DNA from 2 places in the Acetobacter aceti genome. Region 2 is predicted to be linked to the other one. Evidence: riboswitches for the same ligand, from Rfam matches in the RefSeq annotation. Region 2 holds a riboswitch; the other holds the start of a gene.
The links. A riboswitch is a leader RNA that binds a small molecule or an ion and turns the genes downstream of it on or off. The one in region 2 is predicted to bind cobalamin.
Positions count from the first base shown of each region.

Region 1 (5,756 bases), 1.7 Mb from region 2:
CGCGGGACTTAACCCGCACGCGGGAGAGGACGGGATGATGGGCCGGGAAGAAATCGACATGATCATCCCGGCGATCGAACGTCTGCGTGCGGAAGGAGTGGATGTCGTCGGACCGATGCCTCCGGATACGATGTTCACCGACACCGCGCGTCAGAAATATGACGCAGCACTCTGTATGTATCACGATCAGGCATTGATCCCCATCAAGACCCTCGATATGGCGCATGGTGTGAATGTCACGCTCGGGCTGCCCGTTGTCCGTACATCCCCGGACCACGGCACAGCGTTCGATATCGCGGGAAAAGGCATTGCGGCGGCCACCAGTCTTGTTGCGGCGCTGCGTCTCGCTCATGTCTTGTCTGAAAATCGTCTGAATTATAAAGAAGGATTGCTTTCATGATCCAGCGTCAGCGTCTTGGTGTGAATATTGATCACGTCGCCACGATCCGTAATGCACGTGGGGGCACGCACCCTGACCCGGTGGAAGCGGCGTTGCTCGCCGTCAAGGCAGGTGCTGATGGTATCACCGCCCATCTCCGCGAAGACAGGCGACATATTCGTGATGAGGATCTGAACCGTCTCCGCACGACCGTGCGAGCGCCTCTTAACATGGAAATGGCGGCGACGCAGGAAATGGTAGCGCTCGCCTGCAAGCTGAAGCCACATGCGAGCTGCATCGTGCCGGAACGGCGGGAGGAAGTGACGACCGAAGGTGGTCTGGATGTTGCTGGCCAGACCGCTGGTCTGGTGCCGATGATCAGAAAACTTCGTGAAAATGGCATCAGGGTTTCTCTGTTTGTTGATCCTGACCCGGAACAGATTGCCGCCTCCGCCGCTGTGGGAGCCGTTGTGGTCGAACTCCATACAGGCGCCTATGCTCATGGCAGGGATGGAGAACTCGCCCGTCTGAAAGTGGCTGCGTCACAGGCGGCGGGGCTGGGGCTGGAAGTGCATGCCGGTCATGGTCTGAGCTTTGGCAATGTCGCGCCGGTGGCCGCCATTCCGGAAATCGTGGAACTGAACATAGGGCATTTTCTGATCGGACAGGCGATCTTCGACGGGCTTCCGGCTGTTGTGCAGGAAATGCGGCGGCTTATGGATGCGGCTCGCGCTGCTCCGGCTGCCTGAGGGCTTTCGATGTTGTGGTGTTGACGCAACAGTCTGTGACACGGCTACACAGATATGATTGACTCGCTGTGACCGCTCTATAAATCATTTCTTTCATGATGGTTCCCATACGGCGCGTACAGGTCGCGTCCGAGGGATGAAAAGGGAACCGGGTGAGGTGGCTGCGTGGCCGCCAAGGCCCGGGCTGCCCCCGCAACTGTAAGCGGTTGGGATAGCTGTCCGGCGTAAAGTCGGCTCACTGGAGCATTTTTCTCCGGGAAGGGAAGGGCTGTCTCTCCAAAAACCGCGAGCCAGGAGACCTGCCATCATACCGGATGTTGTGGACGAGACGTGTCGGACGGGGTGATCTGGCAGGTTGGAACGGTTGTGTGAAACATGACCTCCTTTTGCTCGTGGCAACGCAGACAACCACGAGCTGATCGTAATGCCCTTTCGCGCGCTCCTTTTGACCGGTGCTTCATTTTTCTCGGCACTTCTTGCAACGACTGCCCCGGCTCATGCCTCTGCGACTGAGAGCGGAAAGACGGTGGCGGCCCATCCAGCAGTCAGGAATACTGACATGCCCGGTATCCGCTCCATGCTCTCTGAGCATACTGACTCCTGGCCCGAATCCATCACGGTCAGCGCCGCCCGTCGTCCGATCAAGGCTGACGAGATCGGCACGGCCATGACGATCATCACCGAACAGCAGATTCAGACGCAGCAACGGCGGTCCCTGTCAGATATTCTGGAAAGACAACCGGGCCTGAACGTGGTGCAGACCGGTGGAATGGGCGGCCTGACAGCCATCTTCATGCGCGGAAGCAATGCCAACGAGGTGAAGGTTCGTCTCGACGGCATGGATATGAACGACGGAAGCAATGCCACCGGCGCGTTCGATCCGGCGCAGTTCATGACGGACGGACTGGGACGGATCGAGATTCTTCGAGGCCCGCAGAGCGGCCTTTACGGCGCGGACGCCATGGCAGGCGTGATCGATATGACCACGGCGAAAGGGCAGGGACGTGTGAAGGCTTTCGCGCGCATGGAAGGTGGGTCTTACGGGACCTTCAATCAGGTGCTGGGTGCGCGGGGCAGCCTTGACCGTTTCCACTATAATGTCGAACTGTCGCACTACAGACAGGTCGGGTTCCACAGCATTCCCCGTTATATCGAACGGTATGCCAGCATCTTTTCCAATGTGACGAAAGAGCAGCGCGATCGGGGCAATACCTACGACAATCGCAGCGCGAATGTCCGTATGGACTACGATGTGACGGATAATTTTGATCTCGGTCTTACATCGCGTCTTATGCAGAGTAATTACCGTTCGTATGGTTCTTACGATATGCTGGATGAAGTCTACGGGGACGCCCAGCATGAACGCGAGCGGACGATCCAGAATGAGGCCGTTGTCCGTGGGACGGCGCATCTGCGATCCTGGGATGGCCTGTTCGATCAGGTGATCGGGCTGGGTTACATGACCAACTGGCGGAACTTCACCTATACCGGCACAGGTTCTGATGGAGGCGCGCGTCTCTATGATCCGAACTACTATCGTTCTTCACGTCTGAAGATTGACTGGCACGGTACGCTGGATCTCAAGAAATACGGTTCGTTTCTTGTGGGCGCCGAGCATTTCCACGAGACCTATTACGGTAACCAGAGCGACGGGACGGGAACGAATGACGCGCCTTACAGCGCCCGCGCCACCATGGATACGACAGCAGGCTACGGTCAGTATCAGGGAAACTGGAATCGGATTCTTTATGGTGCAGCCAATGTCCGTTATGATTCCAATTCCCGCTACGGACATTATGTGACATGGCGCGTGGCGCCTGCCATCCATATTCCCGGCACAGGAACCATCATCAAGGCCAGTGCGGGCAGCGGCTTTCACGGTCCGTCGCTCTATCAGCTTTTTGGAAAGCTGAATGGTAGCTACTACAATTATCAGGGAAATCAGAATCTAAGGGCCGAACGCCTGATCGGTTACGATGTGACTGTCGAGCAGAAACTGGCTCATGACCGGGTGCATTTTGGCGCGACATGGTATGAAAATCATGTCCGTAATCTGATTCAGTCAACGGCGACTTATTCCGCCTATACGTCAACATATTCTTACGCCAATGTGGATCGTGCCCGCATGTTCGGTGTCGAGGCGTTCCTGAACTGGAAAGCTCTCGATAATCTTGAGTTCAACCTCAACTACACCTGGACTCACGCGCGCGACACGACGGATGATCAGCCACTTCAGCGTCGCCCGCAGCATAAGTTCAATTTCAACACGACATGGAAGCCGGTCAAGGATCTCACCTTGTCTGGTAATATTCTTTATGTCAGTGGCTGGCGGGATTATCCGGTCTACGCGGCGAACGGCAGCTATTGTGTAATCTGTGCCAAAGGGCATGGCTATTTCACCATTGATCTGGCTGCCAGCTATCAGATCAACCGCTTCCTGACGGTTTTTGCTCGTGCCGACAACCTTCTGAACCGGCAGTTTGAAAATCCTGTTGGATATCTACAGCAGGGCCGGGCTGGTTATGGTGGCTTTACCCTGAGTTACTGAGGCGCGTTTTGCTGCAAATGGTGTGAGGCCGTGAAAGAGGCTGCCCGCAACGCGGGCAGCAGGCCGAGAAAGGACAATATGGAATTGTTTGTTTTGTATCACCTGTGTTTCCGGAAATCAGCCAGGTTACTCTGCCGGCATAACTGAAGTCGGTCGTGTGGTGGTATGCCCAACAGGAAATATCGAATCATAAGCCATATTAAATGCAAACGCATAAACCAGATAAAAGAGCGCGATCGACATGCTGAGCGAGAAGGCAAGCGTGATTGAGACGCCAAGATAAAGCGCAATCGCTGGAAGCAGGACAATCTGCAGTCCAGCCTCAAACAGCACTGTATGCAGAAGCCTTACAGTGATGGTTTTACTGGTTGCCCCCCTGAGGCGAAGCATGGCGTGGTCGAAAAGCAGATTATAGAGGTAATTCCACAGCATTGCGGTGAGAGCGCTGCCAATGCCGATCGCCCCCATGTCTGAAGCCTGCACCCCAAATAGAATACTGCCGCATGGAATTACGATGGCGAGCGCAACGCACTCAAACAGCAGGGCGTGACGGAGACGATCTGTGCCGGAACGCAGGGCTGCGGTGGATTGAATGGATTCGGTTGACATGCGGCGCAACCTATCTGATTTTTCGCTCAGAAAAAGTTAGAACCTATCTGTTTTTGAGATGGATTAGTGAGTATCTCTTTTGATCAGCTACAGGCGTTCGTAGAGGCTGCGGCCGCGGGTTCATTTTCCGCGGCTGCACGCCGGACAGGCAAAGCTCAGTCTGCAATCAGTACGCATGTCAGTAATCTGGAAGACGACCTTGGTATCCTGCTGTTCAACAGGGAGGGACGTGTTCCAGTTCTCACACCAGCAGGCCAGAGACTGCTTGAGGAGGCGCGTGTCGTTCTGGATCGGCGCGAGCATCTTGTAGGGCTGGCGCGCTCTCTGGAAGAAGGTGTGGAAAATCGTCTGGTTGTCGCCATTGATGAACTCTATCCGGAAAATGCCCTTGGGCCTATTTTTCAGGATTTTGCAGCACGCTTTCCTCATGTTGAACTGGAACTGCTGTTACCCCTGATGGAAGATGTGGGGCACATGGTGCAGGCCGGAACGGCTGATCTCGGGGTAATGTGGCAGCAGACTACCCCGCCTGTTGATCTCGCGTTTCGGACGATAGGACGAGTGCCGCTGCGGCTTGTCTGCGGGCGTAACCATCCCCTGGCTGAACAGCCTGTGGCCTGGGAGGAATTGAAACGCTACCGGCAGATTCTGGTGGCGTCACGCGGCAAGAAGCAGGACAGGGAGAGCCTGCGGATAGCCGCTGAAGTGTGGTGGGTTGAAAGTAACTGGCTTATTCTGGAAATGGTCAAACATGGCGTTGGCTGGGCTTTCATTTCAGATCACGTTCTGGCGTCATCTCCTGTGGCATCATATATTGTAGTTCCTGACTTGCAATTTGACGCAGGTCATCATCAGGTTCCTCTCTCTATAGTATGGCACAAGAAAAAAGTGCATGGTCCAGCAGCACTATGGTTAAGAGAGAGAATATATCAGGAAAAGAGTGTTTTTATCGTTGCTGACTGATGGTGTGTTTTTTTAAATCGAGAGTTTATGTTGAACTTTTTCTTCTATTTGGAGTTTTGGAGAGTGTTTTTCAGAAACGGATTTCCTTATAAAATGGCAATATTTTCAACGAATTGTTTGGAAATGAATTCTGGAGAGGCGTTTCTGATCAGAGTGATCGGCTGCGATAGTCTTACATATAGGTAATTTTACGCATTCCTTCCATGTGATCCGTTACCGTAACGTAATCATGTCGCCGGGTGATGGTTACGGCCATAAGGGGGTGTTCATGGGTGCGCGAGTGTCACGGTTATCATTGGACCGAAAAAAGAAATTACTTCGTTGTGGAAGTATCCTGTCAGCTTTTGCAACGCTGGGACTGATGGCGCCTGAGCGATCAAAGGCAGCGATGACCGTCAATTTTGGCAAGAATCAATACTTTACATTTGGTGTTGGTGTGAGAGGGCAGTATCTCACTAGGGATCCAGGAGCGACTCCAAGTAATTCCAGTGCCGCCAGTGCCTCAGAT
Region 1 covers NZ_CP014692.1:1,138,752-1,144,507, forward strand. The annotation lists gene pdxA (4-hydroxythreonine-4-phosphate dehydrogenase PdxA) at 1-400, shown strand, start outside; gene A0U92_RS05200 (pyridoxine 5'-phosphate synthase) at 397-1,128, shown strand; cobalamin riboswitch at 1,211-1,449, shown strand; gene A0U92_RS05205 (TonB-dependent receptor plug domain-containing protein) at 1,688-3,676, shown strand; gene A0U92_RS05210 (PACE efflux transporter) at 3,803-4,285, opposite strand; gene A0U92_RS05215 (LysR family transcriptional regulator) at 4,352-5,248, shown strand; gene A0U92_RS05220 (porin) at 5,610-5,756, shown strand, end outside.
Region 1: linked by a shared signal. The riboswitch ahead of A0U92_RS05205 (TonB-dependent receptor plug domain-containing protein) and the one ahead of A0U92_RS14355 (TonB-dependent receptor domain-containing protein) in region 2 are both predicted to bind cobalamin.

Region 2 (5,756 bases):
AAATTGTCGATCAGGCTCTGGTAAACTTTCCAGCTGACACCGGCTGACTCCAGACGGTCCGCATAGGTGGTCCAGGTCCATCCCGTCGTCGACGCGCCGATATCGTTTCCGCCGTTGAACTGATTGTTCAGACCCGCCACTTCGACGCGGCTGCCATCAATGGGACTGATGCCGTTCGGACCGTTGGTGCCCGTCCAGTAGAACAGACGATTGGCGATTGTCCCCGTGTGCATACCGCAATGATAGGAATCACAGATCGTGAAGGCATCTGCCAGCGCACGATGGAACGGTACTTCCGATGTCTCGTAATAGCCCATCGAGAGCGGCGTCTTGGCCGTCGGCCAGGAGCTCATGCGTCCGTTATCCCAGGCGGCCTGTGCGTCCGACCATGTGTGCGGCGTGCCGCCTGCACGGAGAGCGTTGCCCTTTGTCTCATCGAGATGATACGGAATCAGTGTGCTTGTGACACTGCTTTTCGTATAGTTCTGATAGAAGATGTTGGCGCCGTTGGGCGTAGGAATAGGGAAGCGGTCACCGTATCCACGCACGCCCCTGAACGTCCCGAAGTAACTGTCGAAGGACCGGTTTTCCAGCATCAGCATCACGACGTGTTTCACGTCCATGATGGTTCCCGTGGCGTTGTGCGCATCGATGGCGAGCGCGCGGCGAATGGCCGGCGGGAAGGTGGAAAGGGTTGCCATGGCAGCAGCTGAGCCGAGCGAAGATCGCAGGAAATTCCGCTTTGATATGTTGATCGTCATGATGGAAGAGGAGCCTCGAATCCGGGTAAAGCATCACTGCCTGTTGAGTCGCCAGGAACTGTTGAAATGAATCATTCAAAATAGTGCAAAAAAATGTAAATATATACATCCTGCCTGAATGATCATTTCATCAAGTCATCCCGGACGCTTCTTAGAAACTCTTTTCGGCAATACTCAACCTATTTTTAATGACGTTTTAAGGTCAACCGTCGACAGTTCAATCAAACCAGAGTTTTATTTTATGGACAGGTTTCATCGTGACACTCCTTTGCCGACAACGACGTTATCAGGCCCATCAGACAGGGATTTTTAGCGGCTTCTGTCATGAAGCGGACAAACGGGGCAGGGCTCCCTCTCTGCGCTGTCATCAAAGCCCATCGACCATTCAGAAAACTGTCGTGTGAAGAATGATTTTTTTGATCGTGAGATTTATGTGACAAACATGCCATCCGAGATGGCATGAGAGAACAGCCAGTCCGACCACGCCAAGTTCCGGCACTGTCGCTCCCTTCTGTCCGGTCAGCAGCAGGCGATCGGGATTTCGGACATTTTCAGGATGCGGATCAGCCGGGCCCTGTCCATCCGGTCTGCAAGTTCGCCACCCAGACCGGCGGGGAAAGCGGCGGGGAGAACGAACACCCCCGCCGCGAACGCCACGATCCATGACGCACCGCCAGCGATGGCCACAGAACCAGTGCGGTCAGGGCGTTACGCAGAAATATATCGCAGGGCGCAGAGGAAAACTGGCTGATCAGGCACTCATCCCACAGCGGAATGAACCTGATTAAGAGCCTGTGCAGCAAAATACCCTGCCGCAACAGACATCATGCAGAGCGCGACGGACAATCCGATATTCAGAAGGGCACGTTCAGGAGTTCCATTGCGGAGCAGATCAAGTGTCTGAAGGCTGAAGGAGGAGAACGTCGTATAGCCTCCGCAGATACCCACCATGAACACCAGACGGGCGGTATCGGAGACCTGTAGACGCCCGCCACCCGCCGTCAGCCCGGCGAAGAAAGCAATGGCGAAAGAACCGGTCACATTGATCAGAATAGTTCCCCAGGGAAGCGACTGGCTCCAGCGCGCCATCGCGAGGCCGATCCAGTATCGCAGAAGGGTTCCTGCGGCCCCGCCCAGCGCAATAAGGATCGTCGGTAGTAGGGTTGTGGGCATATCCTGTTCTGTCTCCGGTCCGGGAACTCTGTTTCAGTGGTGCGTCAGAATGGGAAGAGTATCGTGCGCAAGGATATCCTGCGTCACGCCACCGAAAAGCCATTCGAGAAAATGCGAGTGGGTGTAAGCCCCCATGATCAGAAGATCGCCTCCGGCTGAAAGGGCGCGTTTTCTGATCTCCTCTCCGGCAATGGAGGAGGAAATTATGAAACGATCAACGGAAACTTCGATATTTTCAGAACGCAGAACCTGAACGATTTCCGGTGTCTGCTCTTCATTCTCCCGTGTTTCGCCAATAATGAATGTGACGCGGGAAGCCCGTTCCAGCAGTGGGCGCGCCTGAAGGATGAGTTGATCCAGACTGGATGACGGATGCCATGCAATCACCGGGTGAACCGCCACAGTCTGCCTGTGCTGAAGCGGGGTGATGAGCACTGTCGCCTGAGCATCATATAACGCTCCATCAAAAGCCTGTCTGATATAATCAGGATCATCGGCAAGTGGACGGCCCAGGACTGTCAGATCAGCCTGCGCGGCCTGATCAGCGACAAGCTTTCGGGGGACACCGGAGACCTCACTCCACTCAATGACTCCCGATGGATGTGAAGAGGCAAGCCACTGTTCAAAAATCTTGTGCAAGGCAAAAGATCGAGCCATTCCCTCGCTCTCAAATCGTGTCCTTTCATCGACAGTGGGAAGACCTTCATCCGGTGACTGGAATCTTGGATCGACAGCAGCACGTGGATGAAGAATCCTGACATCAGAATCAGGGATTTTTTTCAAAAGAAGACGTGTTGTTTCCAGCGTGAAAAGCGCTGTCTCAGGGCGATCAAGAATGACGAGAATGCGCATGGCCACTTTCCCTGTGACTTAAGAATGCTGTCCGGAAATCCGGCTATTTTCTTGGCGTGGCCGCAAGGATGCCTGCATGATTTCTCGCAAGGCCACAGGATAATGCACACCCCGTCGAAGCAGATTTTGTGCATGACGGTTTCTGGAAAAAAGATGACTCATGATTCTGGACAGACCCCTCCCTCGGCGCTTCTTTAGCGAGGTAGGAATCATCAGCTCCGTTGAGCGGTTTGACCTTCGGAAAGGTCAGGCAGAATCCATTGCCTTCTGCTGCCAGTGTGCAAGCGTGACAGCCTTTCGTCAAGCAACCTGACAGGAAAATCGACACTCACTGGCAGGCATCAGGGCCAACATCCGGAATGCCGACGCGTATCCAGCATTGACATGATGAGGTCATTGCAGTTCTGGTACATTCTGTATGGTTCTTCATTCTGTTTTTGCAGGAAGAAGCTAAGAGGGAAGTCCGGTATAATGCCGGCGCTGCCCCCGCAACTGTAAATGGCGAGTTGCCAATCGCCTGTATGTCACTGGAAACCGTTTATTTCCGGGAAGACTGATTGGCCGCGATGACCCATGAGCCAGGAGACCTGCCATGCATGTTTCAACCACCGGCGGGGTGCCCGGGGCGGCTGTGTCGGGCATTGCGGTTCCCCGTCTGGAGAACTGTGTGCGAACGCTTCTGCCCTGTTCCTGTCATACCGAACAGGCATCAGATGGCTTTACTGTTTCCGGACAGGCACAACGAACGTGACGGCGACCTTCGTCCGCAACGATTGGCTTTGCATCAACACTATCCAGCGCTCCCCCTTTGCTTCTCTTTTCTGGTTGGAAGGCCGTCTACCGATCTGTCTTTTGCGAAGGCGCGCTATCAGGCTAGAAATCTGGCCAGCTACGGCATTGACGGACACCATGTGACAAACGCGCCCAGCTTTGTCTGGTCCTTTGGTATCATTGCTGATCATGGGCCATGGTATGGCGGCCTGCAGGTCCGCTGGCCTGGCGGTTATCCACTGGTTGAAGACAACAGTCTGCGATCGAAGGGCTATCAGGAGGTCAATCTGAACATCAGTTACCGCTTCACGAAGACTCTCAAACTGGAAGCCAGCGTCTTCAATGCCCATGCCTACGCCGCGCAATACGCCTATGATTACCGCCTGAGACCGGCCTCGGCGGCGCAGTCCGGAGCAACCGGCCATCCCATTAAGCCGATCTCGGCGCGATCTGCGGTGCAGTATGGCGTCTGATCTCGCGCAAGGGCACAAGCCCGCTCTCCGTCTCCGGATCATCGTGCTGGGAATCTGTCTGCTTCTTGCCAATCTGGGAATCTGGATATGGGCACTGGTGCTTTTCAGACACTCCCCCGTTCTGCTGGGCAATGCCCTCATTGCCTACGGGTTCGGACTCAGACACGCCGTGGATGCGGACCATATCGCCGCCATCGATAACGTGACCCGCCAGCTCATACAGGCGGGCAAACGCCCCCTGACGCTGGGTCTATGGTTTGCGATGGGACATTCGACAATTGTCATGATTGCGACATTCAGCACGATCATGCTGTCACACACCCTGCAGGATCGCCTCGATGCGTGGCGAGATATAGGAGGTGTGATCAGCACGGTTGTTTCGGCAACCTTCCTGTTCGTTCTGGCCCTGATCAATCTTCTGGTTCTGCTCTCAACCTGGAAGACCTACCGAAACGCCAAAAAGCACCCTGAGGAAAAGCCTGACAGCATCGAGAAACTTCTGGAGCAGAAAGGCGTGCTGGCGCGGTTTCTCAGACCGCTATTCAAGCTGGTTTCCAAAAGCTGGCATATGTTTTTTCTCGGATTCCTCTTCGGCCTGGGCTTCGACACGGCAACAGAGGTGTCCCTGCTGGGCCTGTCGGCATCCGAAGCCAGCCATGGTATCGCCCTTGCATCCATTATGGTTTTTCCAGCGCTTTTTGCGGCGGGAATGTCTCTCATTGACACGGCGGACGGGGTGCTGATGACGGGCGCTTACCAGTGGGCTTTTGTCGATCCCCTGCGCAAACTCCGTTACAATATCGCCATCACTCTGGTTTCCGTGCTCGTCGCGCTCATCATCGGCAGCATCGAGACGCTCAACCTTATTGCTGACCAGTTCAACATACAGGGAAAGCTCTGGAACATGATGGCGTCGTTGGGAGAGAGCTTCAATACACTTGGCTTTATTGTGATCGCGCTCTTCGCTCTGGCATGGGCGGGTTCCGCCATCATCTATCGTTACGGGAAGTATAAAAATACTGCTGGAAGATCGGAGTAAAGGTTCGGGTGCTCTTTCAATGAGTGACACCCGAGGTTGTCGCAATTCGTTAAATAAAGCGTTTCTCTGCCTGGCAAATACGCTTTCAGGGCTTTGCCCCGCATCCCACAAAGGGACACAGTCCCTTTGATCCCGACCTGTTGAAGCAGGCAGACAAAGCGGCTGTCGTCTTTTCCGAAAGCAGGGCGAAGCCCTCCCCTGCTTTCAGTGTGTGAAACATCCAGACCATAAAAAAACACCGCCCCGGAGAGGCGGTGTTTCAAATGTCGGCACGTCTCAGACGCTGAAACGATGACCTGAAAAATCAGTTATTCATCGCTTCAAAGAAGTCATTGTTCGACTTGCTGTATTTCAGCTTGTCGAGCAGGAACTCCATGGCGTCCATCGTGCCCATCGGCGCGAGGATACGACGCAGCACCCACATCTTGGAGAGCGTGGCGCGATCGACCAGCATCTCTTCCTTACGCGTGCCGCTCTTGGTGATGTCGATGGCCGGGAAGACACGCTTGTCGGCCAGCTTCCGGTCAAGGATGAGTTCGGAGTTACCCGTGCCCTTGAACTCTTCGAAGATGACTTCATCCATACGCGACCCGGTATCGATCAGCGCGGTCGCGATGATCGTCAGCGAGCCGCCTTCCTCGATGTTACGGGCCGCACCGAAGAAACGCTTCGGACGCTGGAGCGCGT
Region 2 covers NZ_CP014692.1:3,155,811-3,161,566, forward strand. The annotation lists gene A0U92_RS14335 (phosphocholine-specific phospholipase C) at 1-701, opposite strand, end outside; gene A0U92_RS18460 (hypothetical protein) at 700-831, shown strand; gene A0U92_RS18365 (hypothetical protein) at 1,281-1,448, opposite strand; gene crcB (fluoride efflux transporter CrcB) at 1,521-1,934, opposite strand; gene A0U92_RS14350 (universal stress protein) at 1,968-2,786, opposite strand; fluoride riboswitch at 2,983-3,060, opposite strand; cobalamin riboswitch at 3,189-3,395, shown strand; gene A0U92_RS14355 (TonB-dependent receptor domain-containing protein) at 3,500-4,030, shown strand; gene A0U92_RS14360 (HoxN/HupN/NixA family nickel/cobalt transporter) at 4,020-5,069, shown strand; gene rho (transcription termination factor Rho) at 5,374-5,756, opposite strand, start outside.